Regions from separate parts of the Candidatus Sodalis pierantonii str. SOPE genome, predicted to be linked through region 3. Evidence: predicted binding sites of a transcription regulator. Region 3 holds the regulator's gene; each other region holds the start of a gene.
The links. The regulator CRP, encoded in region 3, controls carbon source genes, mostly activating them, when cyclic AMP is high. The targets are predictions, from matches to a motif close to ATGTGANNNNNNTCACAT.

Region 1 (3,129 bases), 510 kb from region 3:
TCGTTTCCCAGATCGGCCGTGGCGCTGAAGCCTGCGCCACGGCCGCGACATGGGCGCGGGCGAAGAGAGACCACAGGGGCAGGCGCCGGGTTTACCTTACTCCACTCCCGCCGCCGGCGGTGGCCGCCATTGCATGCGCCGGGCTTACCTGACTTTCAGAGCCATCGCGCGCCGCGCATTCCTGTAGGCCCTCAGTAGAGCAAGCGGGCGCGTATGGTGCCCGGTATCGCTTTCATCAGCTGCAGCGCGGTATCTTCCGCCACCGTTTCCACATCGATGACCACATAACCGATTTCCGGCGTTGTCTGCAAATATTGCGCGGCGATGTTGATCCCCTGCTCGGCGAAAATCTGGTTGATCCGAGTCAACACGCCGGGACGATTTTCATGGATATGCAGCAAACGGCTCACGCGTTCGCCGTGCTCCGGCAGCGACACCTCGGGGAAATTGACCGCCGACAAAGTGGAACCGTTATCGGAATACTTCACCAATTTGCCGGCCACTTCTATGCCGATATTCTCTTGGGCTTCTTGAGTTGACCCGCCGATGTGCGGCGTCAGGATCACATTGTCAAATTCACACAGCGGCGACGTGAACGGATCGCTATTGGTCGCCGGCTCCTGCGGGAAAACGTCGAACGCCGCGCCGGCCAGATGCTTGCTGGCCAGCGTCTCGCACAGCGCCGGTATGTCCACCACCGTCCCACGCGAGGCGTTAATCAACAGCGCACCGGCTTTCATTTGCGCGAGCTCGGTTTTCCCCATCATGTTGCGCGTCGACAGCGTATCCGGCACATGCAGACTCACCACATCGCTCATCCCCAGCAGTTCGGCCAACGTAGCGACCTGCTGGGCATTACCCAGCGTTAGCTTGCTTTCGATATCGTAGAAGAACACCTGCATGCCCAGGCTTTCTGCAAGAATGCTTAGTTGGGTACCGATATGGCCATAGCCGACAATCCCCAGTTTTTTACCGCGCGCTTCGTAGCTACCCTGCGCCTGTTTGTCCCATTGACCGCGGTGTGCCCGGGCGTTAGCTTCAGGGATGCCACGCATCATGAGCAGCATCTCCCCCAATACCATTTCGGCCACGGAGCGCGTGTTGGAGAAAGGCGCATTGAAGACCGGGACGCCACGCTTCATCGCGGCCGGCAGATCCACTTGATTGGTACCGATACAAAAACACCCCACCGCCACCAGTTTCTCCGCCACGGCGAAAACGTCTTCCGTCAAATGGGTGCGGGAACGAATGCCGACAAAGTGAGCGTCGCGGATCGCGTGTTTCAGCGTTTCGGTGTCCAATGCGCCTTTGTGATACTCAATATTGGTGTAACCGGCGCGTTGCAGATTTTCCAGCGCCGAAGGGTGTACCCCTTCCACCAACAGAAACGTAATCTTATCTTTTTCCAGCGATACTTTTGCCATTTCCCGACCCTTTAAGATGCTCACGATGCGGCTGCGACACGCAGCACTCCGACAAAATAACAAAATTTACCGGTGCGGCAACCGGCATAGGCGCAGGAGGTGCAGCATAAGACACAGCCATAAGGACGCGTTATGGATAAATCGTCTAGCAGGGGGGATTAGGCGAAGATTTCCGGCAGGCAAGCGTGAAAAATGTGAAATTAATCACTAAATTCAGGGTAGAAAAATAAAACATATTATCGGTTTTTTATTAACATCGGCGGCGACCGGGTAGACCGCGCGCCGACCCTCGGTTTAGCCGATGATTTTGACGCCCTGTTCGCTGCCTATAAGCGCCACATCAGCGCCGCGGCGCGCAAACAGGCCAACGGTGACGACCCCGGGGATGTTATTGATTTGCTCTTCAAGCGCCACCGCATCCAGGATCGCCAGATTGTGCACATCCAGGATGATATTGCCGTTATCGGTCACCACGCCCTGGCGATAAACCGGCTGACCACCCAGGCGTACCAGTTCGCGAGCGACCCAGGCGCGAGCCATGGGGATCACCTCAACCGGAAGCGGAAACGTGCCGAGCACGTCCACCAGCTTACTGGCATCGGCGATACAGATGAACTTGCGTGCCACGGCGGCGATGATTTTTTCGCGGGTCAGCGCGGCGCCGCCGCCTTTGATCATCTGCATGCTGCCGTTAATCTCATCGGCGCCATCGACATAAATGTCCAGAGCGTCGACATCGTTAAGGTCAAATAAAGGAATACCCAGGCTCTTCAATTTAGCGGACGACGCCTCGGAGCTGGAAACCGCCCCCTCGATTTGATGACTGACGGACCCCAGCGCGTCAATAAAATGCGCCGCGGTAGAGCCGGTCCCCACGCCTACGATCGTACCGGGCCGGACATATTTCAGCGCGGCCCAGCCCACCGCTTTTTTCAGTTCATCCTGCATCATGGTCTATTTCTGCCCGTGTGTAACCCTGTGTAGCGGCCAGTATAAAGCAAACTCGGCGGCAATGGGGTGAATATTGCCACAACCTCGGCCAAGAACGGCCGTACGGCAGGGTCGAGACTTTGCACACGCAATAGTGTAAAACTATGGCATAGTGCAGGGATATGATGCTGACAGGGGAAGATGAATGAAACGCCCGGATTATCGAACGCTCCAGGCGCTTGACGCCGTAATACGAGAGCGCGGTTTTGAACGCGCCGCGCAGAAACTGTGTATTACCCAGTCAGCCGTGTCGCAGCGTATAAAACAGTTGGAAAATCTGTTTGGCCAGCCGCTGCTGGTGCGGACCATCCCGCCCCACCGAGCAGGGGCAGAAACTATATGGCGTTGCTGCATCAGGTGGAGCTGCTGGAAGAAGAGTGGCTGGGCAACGATACCGGCAGCGATACCCCGCTGCTGCTGTCGCTGGCGGTCAACGCCGATAGTCTCGCGACTTGGCTGCTGCCGGAGCTCAAGCCCGTGCTGAGCGATTCCCCCATCCGGTTGAATATGCAGGTGGAAGACGAAACCCGCACCCAGGAGCGGCTGCGCCGTGGCGAGGTAGTGGGTGCGGTCAGTATTCAGCCTCAGCCGCTGCCGAGTTGTCTGGTAGACCGCCTGGGGGCGCTTGATTATCTGTTCGTCGCGTCGCCGTCGTTCGCCGCCCGTTACTTTCCCAACGGCGTGACCCGCAGCGCCCTGCTAAAGGCGCCCGCGG
Region 2 (3,129 bases), 1.1 Mb from region 3:
AACTGTTAGCGCATTTAACAGCTCCTTGTCCCGGTGGGTAGCTGTTCGTATCACAAGGGCGGGACGCCTTGTGTTAAGCCGATGGGGGACAGGACGTTCATCCAATGTTTTTCTTCGGGAGTGGGAAATGAGGCCTTACTTGCGCTGGTGGTTCGTTGCAATGGCGTTAATGCTGGCAGGATGCAGCAACAGTGATTGGCGTAGTAAAGATAGCGTTCTGGCCGTACCTTTGCAGCCCACGCTACAGCAAGAAGTCATCCTGGCGCGTATGGAACAGATACTGGCGAGCCGGTCCCTTACCGATGATGAACGAGCACAGCTATTATATGAGCGCGGAGTGCTGTATGATAGCCTTGGGCTGAGAGCGCTGGCGCGCAATGATTTTTTACAGGCGCTGGCAATCCGACCCGATATGCCGGAAGTTTTTAATTATCTTGGCATATACTTAACGCAGGCGGGCAATTACGATGCCGCCTATGAAGCGTTTGATTCTGTACTAGAGCTTGATCCAACTTACAACTACGCGTATTTAAACCGTGGCATTGACCTGTATTACGGTGGCCGCTTCCGTTTAGCGCAGGATGATCTGCAGGCGTTTTATCGCGACGACCCAAACGATCCCTTCCGCTCGCTGTGGCTTTTCCTGGTCGAGAAAAAAATCGACGATGGTAAAGCGCGTAACGCGCTGCAAAGCCGTTATGTGAGGGCGAATAACGGGCAATGGGGATGGAATATTGTCGAGTTCTATCTGGGGGACATTAGCGAATCGACGCTGATGGCGCGCCTCAAGGCGGACGCAACGGATAACACTTCGCTCGCCGAGCATCTCAGTGAAACTGACTTCTATTTAGGTAAACACTACCTGAGTCTGGGGGACAAGAACGCCGCTTCGGCGCTGTTCAAACTGACGGTTGCTAACAACGTGCATAACTTTGTTGAGCACCGCTATGCATTGTTGGAATTGTCGCTTTTGGGCCAAGGGCAAGACGACCTATCAGAATCGGACCAGCAATAGCTGACGAACAAAACATACGTAGCCCGCATTACTCTTTTTTTCACCTGCGAGGGTGAGGGCTTGTTTTTTTCGTTTTAAATCCAATTTGAGCCGGTTCACACTTTTGATGAAAATGAATGAAAGTTTTCACGACGAGGTATGTAGACTGGCCGCCATTAAGAAATGAGGCACGTGTACATGTTTGAAGTAGAAACCTCTTTTGCCGATCTGGGGCTGAAAGCTCCTATCCTTAACGCACTGACCGATCTCGGTTATGAAAAGCCGTCACCCATCCAGGCCGCCTGTATTCCGCATCTGTTGGCCGGCCGTGACGTACTGGGCATGGCGCAGACCGGTAGCGGTAAAACCGCGGCCTTCTCTTTGCCGCTGCTGCACAATATCAATCCCGAACTGGCCGCGCCGCAGGTGCTAGTGCTGGCGCCGACCCGCGAATTGGCGGTACAGGTCGGGGAAGCCTGCGCCGATTTCGCCAAGCATATGAAAGGCGTCAACGTGGTCGCCCTGTACGGCGGGCAGCGTTATGACGTGCAATTACGCGCACTGCGCCAAGGGCCGCAGGTTGTGGTCGGCACCCCGGGCCGCCTGCTGGATCATCTGAAGCGCGGTACGCTGGATCTGTCCAATCTGAGCGGGCTGGTACTGGACGAAGCCGATGAGATGTTGCGCATGGGCTTTATCGAAGACGTGGAAAATATTCTGGCGCAGGTGCCCGCGCAGCATCAGATCGCGCTATTCTCCGCCACCATGCCGGAAGCGATTCGCCGCATTACCCACCGTTTCATGAACGAGCCGCAGGAAGTACGTATTCAATCCAGCGTGACCACCCGTCCCGATATCAGCCAGAGCTACTGGACGGTTCACGGTATGCGCAAGAATGAAGCGCTGGTGCGGTTCCTGGAGGCGGAAGATTTCGACGCCGTCATTATCTTCGTGCGTACCAAAAACGCCACGCTGGAAGTGGCCGAAGCGCTGGAGCGCAGCGGTTACAACAGCGCTGCCCTGAACGGCGACATGCACCAGGCGCTGCGCGAGCAGACACTGGATCGCTTGAAGGATGGCCGCCTGGATATTCTGATCGCCACCGACGTCGCTGCCCGCGGCCTGGACGTTGATCGCATCAGCCTGGTTGTGAATTACGATATTCCGATGTATTCCGAATCCTACGTGCACCGTATCGGCCGTACCGGTCGTGCCGGCCGCGCCGGTCGGGCGCTGCTGTTCGTGGAAAACCGCGAGCGCCGTCTGTTGCGCAATATCGAGCGCATCATGAAACTGACCATCCCCGAAGTGGAGCTTCCGACTGCCGAGGTGCTGAGCACCCGCCGCCTGGCCAAGTTTGCCGCCAAGGTGCAAAACCAGCTGGAAAGCAGCGATCTGGATATGCACCGCGCACTGCTGGCCAAACTGCAGCCGGCGGAAGAGCTAGATATGGAAACGCTGGCCGCGGCGCTGTTGAAAATGGCCCAAGGCGAACGCCCGCTGATTCTGCCGCCGGATCCGGTGATTGAACGCCGTCCGCGCCGTGAATTCCGCGAGCGCGACGAGCGCCGCGATGTGGGCGAAATGGATCTCTACCGTATCGAGGTGGGCCGCGATGATGGCGTGGAAGTCCGCCATATCGTCGGTGCGATCGCCAACGAAGGGGATATCAGCAGCCGCTATATCGGTAACATTAAATTGTTCGCCTCCCATTCGACCATTGAGCTGCCGAAAGGCATGCCGGGAAAAATGCTGTCTCACTTCACCCGTACGCGTATTCTGAACAAGCCGATGAATATGCAGTTTGTCGGTGAAGCGCAGTCGCAGCTTCGGCGATCGCCGCGATGGCGCTGCCGGCGGCGAACGTCGGTTCAACCGTGACGGTCAGCGTGCGCCGCGACGGTGACGCCGCACCGGCCGGCCGCCGCCGTCGGGCGGTGTTGCGCGCTAGGGGACGAAGGTAGGTGACAGGCTCCGCACCCGGGACCTACGTGCGCCCCGCGCTCATGCCGTGCCGCTGATGATAAAAAACCCGCCTGTCGGCGGGTTTTTTTGGTGTGCCGCGCCGGTGGCGCCAATGGGCATTGACTCAGCCGCCGGTGCTAATCCTTCAGGTGTTCCCGCGCCGCCATGGC
Region 3 (3,129 bases):
CCGGTCAGGTTGGCGATGATAGAGAATATCGTCCGCCAGGACGCGCAGCCGGGGGCGACGATACGCGCGTTGTAGCGCAACACCGCCTCGGCGTGGCTTTGCTGCACCAGCTTTTGCACTTCATCCGGCTGATGCAGACTCACCGTGATATGCTCTTGCAGATCCAACGCGACCTGGAAGGCGTGCAGTAGTCTTTTGTACTGGCTGAGATGGTTGGCCGAGAGCATATGCAACTGCTGATACACTTGGGCAATCTGGTCGATGACCTTCTGCTGGCGGGCGAACAGCGGCGGTAGCGCACTGTTCGGATCGGTATGCTGAGTCAGCAAACTGTACTTCGCTTCGATATAATCCGCCAGTTCGCGGTAGAGCAGACTGAGCGCCTCGCGCATCGGCTGCTCTTGCCATAGCCGGAACCACAGCGCGTTAAACAGCCCATACCAGGCGGTCCCTGCCAGATAGAGCAGCGGCGGCAGCCAAAGCGGCACATTGCCGGTCAGCCCCAGGGTAAATACCGCGGCAATCAGCGATGCCGGCAGCAAGCGGCCGTGTAGCGGGCTTATTTCGCCGCTGACGCCGAACAGCAGCGCCAACCCCAGTATGACAAACGGCAGCGGCACGCCGTGCGCCAACAGCAGCTGGATGAAAATACTGCTCAGGGCGAACAGCGAGCCGCCGACCACCAGCCGCTTAAAGAAACGCTTATGGAGCTGATCAAGCCCGGCGATGTTGCAACAGGCGGGCACCAGCGAGAACAGCAGACCTTGCTGCAGGCTGCCGAACATCAGTCCGATGGCGACCGGCAGGCAAAGCACAATGGTCTGCCGCAGGGCATAATTCACTTCAGGGTGGTAGATGAGTCTGCGCCACATAAGTCAGCTAAAAAGGCATGGCCGTCCTGACCATGCCCGTGGTGAAAGGGGATTAGCGGGTTCCGTAAACGACAATGGTTTTACCGTGGGCAGAGATGAGATTTTGATCCTCAAGCATTTTCAAAATACGGCCGACCGTTTCCCGTGAACAGCCGACTATTTGGCCGATTTCCTGCCGGGTGATTTTTATTTGCATACCGTCCGGGTGAGTCATGGCGTCCGGCTGCTTGGCTAAATTCAATAACGTTTGCGCGATACGCCCAGTCACATCCAGGAAAGCCAGGTTGCCGACTTTCTCTGAGGTCACCTGCAGGCGGCTGGCCATTTGTGAAGACAGACGCATCAGAATGTCGGGATTGACCTGAATCAACTGGCGAAATTTCTTGTAGGATATCTCAGCCACTTCGCAGGCCGTTTTCGCCCGCACCCATGCGCTGCGCTCCTGCCCCTCTTCAAACAACCCCAGTTCGCCGATAAAATCGCCCTGATTCAGGTAGGAGAGGATCATCTCCTTGCCTTCTTCGTCCTTGATAAGCACTGCGACGGAGCCTTTGACGATATAGTAGAGCGTTTCTGCCTTTTCACCCTGGTGAATCAACGTACTCTTCGATGGATACTTATGAATATGGCAATGAGACAGGAACCATTCGAGAGTCGGGTCTGTTTGCGGTTTGCCGAGAACCATTCGCTGTTATCCTCTTTTGTCATCGCCGCCCTGTTTAGGAACGGTGTATTCCCTGTAAGGTAAGGTGTTATTATGATGTCGTTCCGTTCATAAACGGAACCTCGCAAGGGAATTTATCAGGGTCCAATGTTGGTGACGTTTCGATCGCTCTCTTGCTCTTTCACTGTCGGTGAGTTCGATCCTGCCTTGTTTTTTAGCATAGCTTTAAGAAACTGTCTTGTGTTGTCTCGCTTCAGCATGATGCATCTGCGGTTACATTGCCAGTTTGGCGGCAAAAAGGTAGTCTTTCACAAAGAATATTATCAGGAGTTAACGATATGCAAGCGCGAGTAAAGTGGGTAGAAGGGCTGTCTTTTATCGGCGAATCCGCCTCGGGCCACCAGATTATCATAGATGGCAACAGCGGCGAAAAGGCCCCAAGCCCAATGGAAATGCTGCTTATGTCCGCCGGCGGCTGTAGCGCTATTGACGTGGTTTCGATTCTGCAAAAGGGCCGCGCCGATGTGCGCGACTGTGAGGTCAAGTTAACCTCGACGCGCCGCGAGGAAGCGCCGCGTCTGTTTATCCAAATCAATCTGCATTTTATCGTCACCGGCCGCGATTTGACGGATAAGATCGTCGAGCGCGCTGTCGGCGGAAAAGTATTGTTCGGTCTCGCTGATGCTGGGTAAAGCCGCCAGTATCACCCACAGCTTTGAGGTACGTCGCCTCGACTGATCGCGCGGGGCGCGCTTGACTGCCGGGGCGCGGCGCTAAGCCGCATAATGCCTCACCCGATTGGCGCCGCGCGTCGTTCCCGCGCGCGGCGCCTGCGTGAAGCCGCTTAGCGAATCTGTTTCCCTTCCAGCAATTGCTTGACTAGCGGCGCCATGATCAGTTCCATCGCCAAACCCATTTTGCCGCCCGGCACCACCAGCGTATTGATATTGGAAATGAAAGATCCCTGCAGCATCGCCAGTAAATAGGGAAAATCCATGGCGTCCAGGCCGCGAAAGTGAATAACCACAAAGCTTTCGTCCAGCGACGGGATCGCTTTGGCGGCGAACTGATTGGAGGTGTCCACCGTCGGCACCCGCTGAAAGTTGATATGGGTACGGAAAAATTGCGGCGTGATAAAATTGATATAATCTTCCATGGATCGCACCACGGAATCCATGACCGCTTCGCGGGAGTGGCCCCGTTCGTTGGTATCGCGCATCAATTTCTGGATCCACTCCAGATTGACTATCGGCACCACCCCCACCAGCAAATCCACGTGCCGCGCAACGTCATTATGCTCGGTCACAACGCCGCCGTGCAGCCCCTCGTAGAATAGGACGTCGGTAGGTTCCGGCAGGGGCTGCCAGGGGGTAAAGGTGCCGGGGACCTGATTATAAGGAACCGCTTCGTCGTAGGTATGCAAATATTTGCGCGCCTGCCCGCGTCCGCTTTCCCCATAGTGATAAAACGTTCTTTCCAGAAGATCGAAGTTATTCGCATCCGGGCCGAAATAACTCACGTGCCGACCTAAATCGAGCGCTTTACGAATGGCCAAATCCATTTCCGGCCGGGTGAAGTGGTGAAAGCTATCGC
Region 4 (3,129 bases), 940 kb from region 3:
TTTACTAACTGATCAAAGTCGATATTACGGTAGGCGGGATCGTTCACATCCGGCGATATCGAAGCCGTGCGGTTGGTTGGGCCTAATACGCCCGCGACATATCGCGGCTTTTCCGGGGTACGCGCGCTCCAGGCGTCTGCGCGCTCTCGCGCCAGACGGGCGGCGGCGAAGTTAATTTCGCTGGCCAGCGACGCCATCTGATAATCAGCCATCGCGATAGTGGTGGCGTTAAAGGTATTGGTTTCAAGAATATCGGCGCCGGCGGCGAGATATACATCATGGATGGCGCTGACGACATCAGGCTTACCCAGCACCATCAGATCATTGATTGCCTTTCACATCGCACGGCCAGTCCGCGAAACGTTGCCCGCGATAAGCCGCTTCTTGCAGTTGATAACTCGCTTTGTTGAATAAATCCGAAATTTGTGACGACTTCCTCCCTATCAGGGCGATTGTTACATGATGCGGACGCTGTTTGGCATTCCTAACAGTGTGATCCGGTTAAGTGCTTTAACCATTGCCATTGCCTCACCTACCTGCGCGTCATAGTCATGCAGACTCAGATGACCACCCAGAAGTGTTTTAAACCGGAACATGGCCGTTTCAGCCAGTGAACGCCGGTGATAACCTACTTTCTTTTTCCAGGTATCGTTATTGCCCCTCAGATGCTGATTTGCCACCGCATGGTTACGCTCATGGTATCGAGCTGGCCAATATTGTGCACCACTTCGCGGTGGGATAAGCGGCTTTATTTTTTTCCTCAGCAGAGCATCATGACAGTAACGCGTATCGTAAGCACTGTCAGCCGACGCTTCCCTGATTTTCCGGTGGGTTTGGTTAATCAGCCCGGGCAGCGCCTGCGCATCTGTCGTACCGCTTAGCGATAAATCGGCACAGATAATTTCATGTGTCACGCTATCTACTGCCAGATGAAGCTTGCGCCATACTCTGCGTCTCTCAGCCCCATGCTGCCTGACTTTCCATTCGCCTTCGCCGAAGACTTTCAGGCCGGTGCCATCGATGACCAGGTGTGAGATTTCGCCGCGGGTTGGCGTTTTTATGCTGATGTCGACGGTTTTTGCTCGCCGGCTGACCAGAGAGTAATCTGGGCAGCGCAGCGACAGCCCCATCAGTTTAAAAATCGAGTCAACGAAACCCTGTAACGCCCGGAGCGAAAGGTTAAACACGCGCTTTATCATCAGAACCGTGGTAATGGCCATATCGGTGTAGTGAAGCGGCCGGCCACGATGTTCAGGTGGTGTACTCTCAGTCCATGCAGCAATGGCTGACTCATCAAGCCATACTGTCAGGTCCCCCCGCTGCCTGAGCGCATTGTTATATGCGGGCCAGTTGGTGATTTTAAACTTTTGCTTTGCCATGGGGACCTGATGTTGAAACGAATGTAGTGATCAGAGCCGCCAGTCACCTAAAAGTTCGATTTATTCAACAAAGCCTTGATAACTCTGAATCATGGTGCCCATGCCGCCATCCAGCACCATTATCCGTCGCGCCCAGTTCGTTTGTCCGATTCGTCACGATGATCTCATTTGCCGCCATGTAAGCGTCATTCCGCCTGAAACAGAGCAACATCCTAGCACAGGTTGGTATTGAACCCAGTTGTCGCCTAACAAGACTTTTTTCCTTCCGCGGCGGCGTTGTTTAACGTTTTGTTAAGGGGGCGGGACATAATGTTTTAATGAGGCTTAAATATTTGATGTTGATCACAGTTAAACATTTATTACGCCATAAAGGTTGTAACCTCATGAAAAGCGCGCACAATGTTCCCGGTAACATCATTGTGTTACATATTATTGTTCACGGAGCTACGTCCATGACTACCCAAACTCAAAATCATATTTTCGTCCTGATGGGCGTGTCGGGCAGCGGCAAATCCGTTGTGGCTACCGCCCTGTCCCGTGAGCTGTCCGCTGCTTTTCTTGACGGAGATTTCCTCCATCCGCGCGCCAACATTGAAAAAATGTCCGCTGGCCATGCGCTGAATGACGATGACCGCGCCCCGTGGCTGAGCGCCATCAATGACGCTGCTTTCGCGATGCAGCGGACCAACGCTATTTCCATTATTGTCTGTTCATCGCTGAAAAAGCACTATCGTGACCGATTACGTAAGGGGAATCCCAATCTGTCGTTCATTTATATGCAGGGCAGCTTTGACGTGATTGAAGCGCGCATGAAGGCCCGGAAAGGACACTTCTTTAAACAGCAGATGCTGATAACACAATTTGAGACATTGGAAGAGCCGGGGAGCGACGAACCGGACGTGCACACTATCAATGTCGATCAGCCGCTGGAAGGCGTCGTTGCCGATACCGTGGCCTGGATCCGCACCGCTACCGCTGGTTAAGCCGCCGTCGGGGTTGTGTTAAGGCGCGTGGCCAACCGCGGCGGCGCGCATATAAGGAACGCCAGCCCTCATGTTGGTTGTTGCAAAGTCCATCACGGAGGTGGGCTCTATTCCATTCGGGTGCCAAACCGAATGCAGATTACCGTTAAAGATAAACGCGGTGATCGCCGCGCAGCAGCGTCCCGCACGCGGGTAAAGCGACCCTGCTTCAACTGAATCGTTTAAAGGAATATCACCCGCGTCCCGACATGAGGCCTTCGCCATGGGAGGCGCGGTTAATAATAACAAACGGTACTACCATATTGTCATTTGACCTTCTCAGCCAGTTTCAGGGACAAAGGGGATGACGCGGTATTAAATGAGGAATGTATGAACGGAGCCTGTTTAGAAATTTGTGTATTTGCCTGATTTTGATATGTTCAATCCAACATCAAAAACAGGTTAATTTATGGACGAAAAACAGTTGCAGGCTCTGGCTAACGAACTGGCCAAAAATCTCAAAACCCCTGAAGATCTCAGTCACTTCGATCGGCTGCTGAAAAAAATTAGCGTCGAAGCAGCTCTCAATGCCGAAATGACCCATCACCTCGGCTACGATAAAAATCAGCCTAAACCGGGGACCAACGCCCGCAACGGCTATTCCACAAAAACCGTTACCACTGGCGATGGCCCGCTGGCGCTGCGTACTCCGCGCGATCGTGACGGTTCCTTTGAACCGCAACTGGTGAAGAAGAACCAGACCCGGATTACCGGGATGGATAACCAGA

Region 1: serA (phosphoglycerate dehydrogenase) is a predicted target of CRP. The motif match lies at 1,617-1,634, and genes of this name have one in related genera.
Region 2: yrbN (protein YrbN) is a predicted target of CRP. The motif match lies at 1,099-1,116, and genes of this name have one in related genera.
Region 4: gntK (gluconokinase) is a predicted target of CRP. The motif match lies at 1,710-1,727, and genes of this name have one in related genera.

Annotation. Positions count from the first base shown of each region.
Region 1 covers NZ_CP006568.1:4,226,523-4,229,651, reverse strand. The annotation lists gene SOPEG_RS20960 (5-formyltetrahydrofolate cyclo-ligase) at 1-28, shown strand, start outside; gene serA (phosphoglycerate dehydrogenase) at 192-1,424, opposite strand; gene rpiA (ribose-5-phosphate isomerase RpiA) at 1,719-2,375, opposite strand; partial or broken gene SOPEG_RS20945 (LysR family transcriptional regulator ArgP) at 2,560-3,129, shown strand, end outside.
Region 2 covers NZ_CP006568.1:1,310,860-1,313,988, forward strand. The annotation lists gene pnp (polyribonucleotide nucleotidyltransferase) at 1-41, shown strand, start outside; gene nlpI (lipoprotein NlpI) at 128-1,015, shown strand; gene yrbN (protein YrbN) at 1,122-1,181, shown strand; partial or broken gene SOPEG_RS06770 (ATP-dependent RNA helicase DeaD) at 1,193-2,900, shown strand; partial or broken gene SOPEG_RS06775 (luciferase-like monooxygenase) at 3,097-3,129, opposite strand, start outside.
Region 3 covers NZ_CP006568.1:226,578-229,706, reverse strand. The annotation lists partial or broken gene SOPEG_RS01310 (YccS/YhfK family putative transporter) at 1-872, opposite strand, end outside; gene crp (cAMP-activated global transcriptional regulator CRP) at 925-1,557, opposite strand; partial or broken gene SOPEG_RS01300 (OsmC family protein) at 1,875-2,274, shown strand; gene SOPEG_RS29045 (phosphoribulokinase) at 2,381-3,129, opposite strand, start outside.
Region 4 covers NZ_CP006568.1:3,797,709-3,800,837, forward strand. The annotation lists gene metH (methionine synthase) at 1-317, opposite strand, end outside; gene SOPEG_RS18845 (IS5-like element ISSoEn1 family transposase) at 456-1,379, opposite strand; gene gntK (gluconokinase) at 1,832-2,362, shown strand; gene SOPEG_RS18855 (IS256-like element ISSoEn2 family transposase) at 2,811-3,129, shown strand, end outside.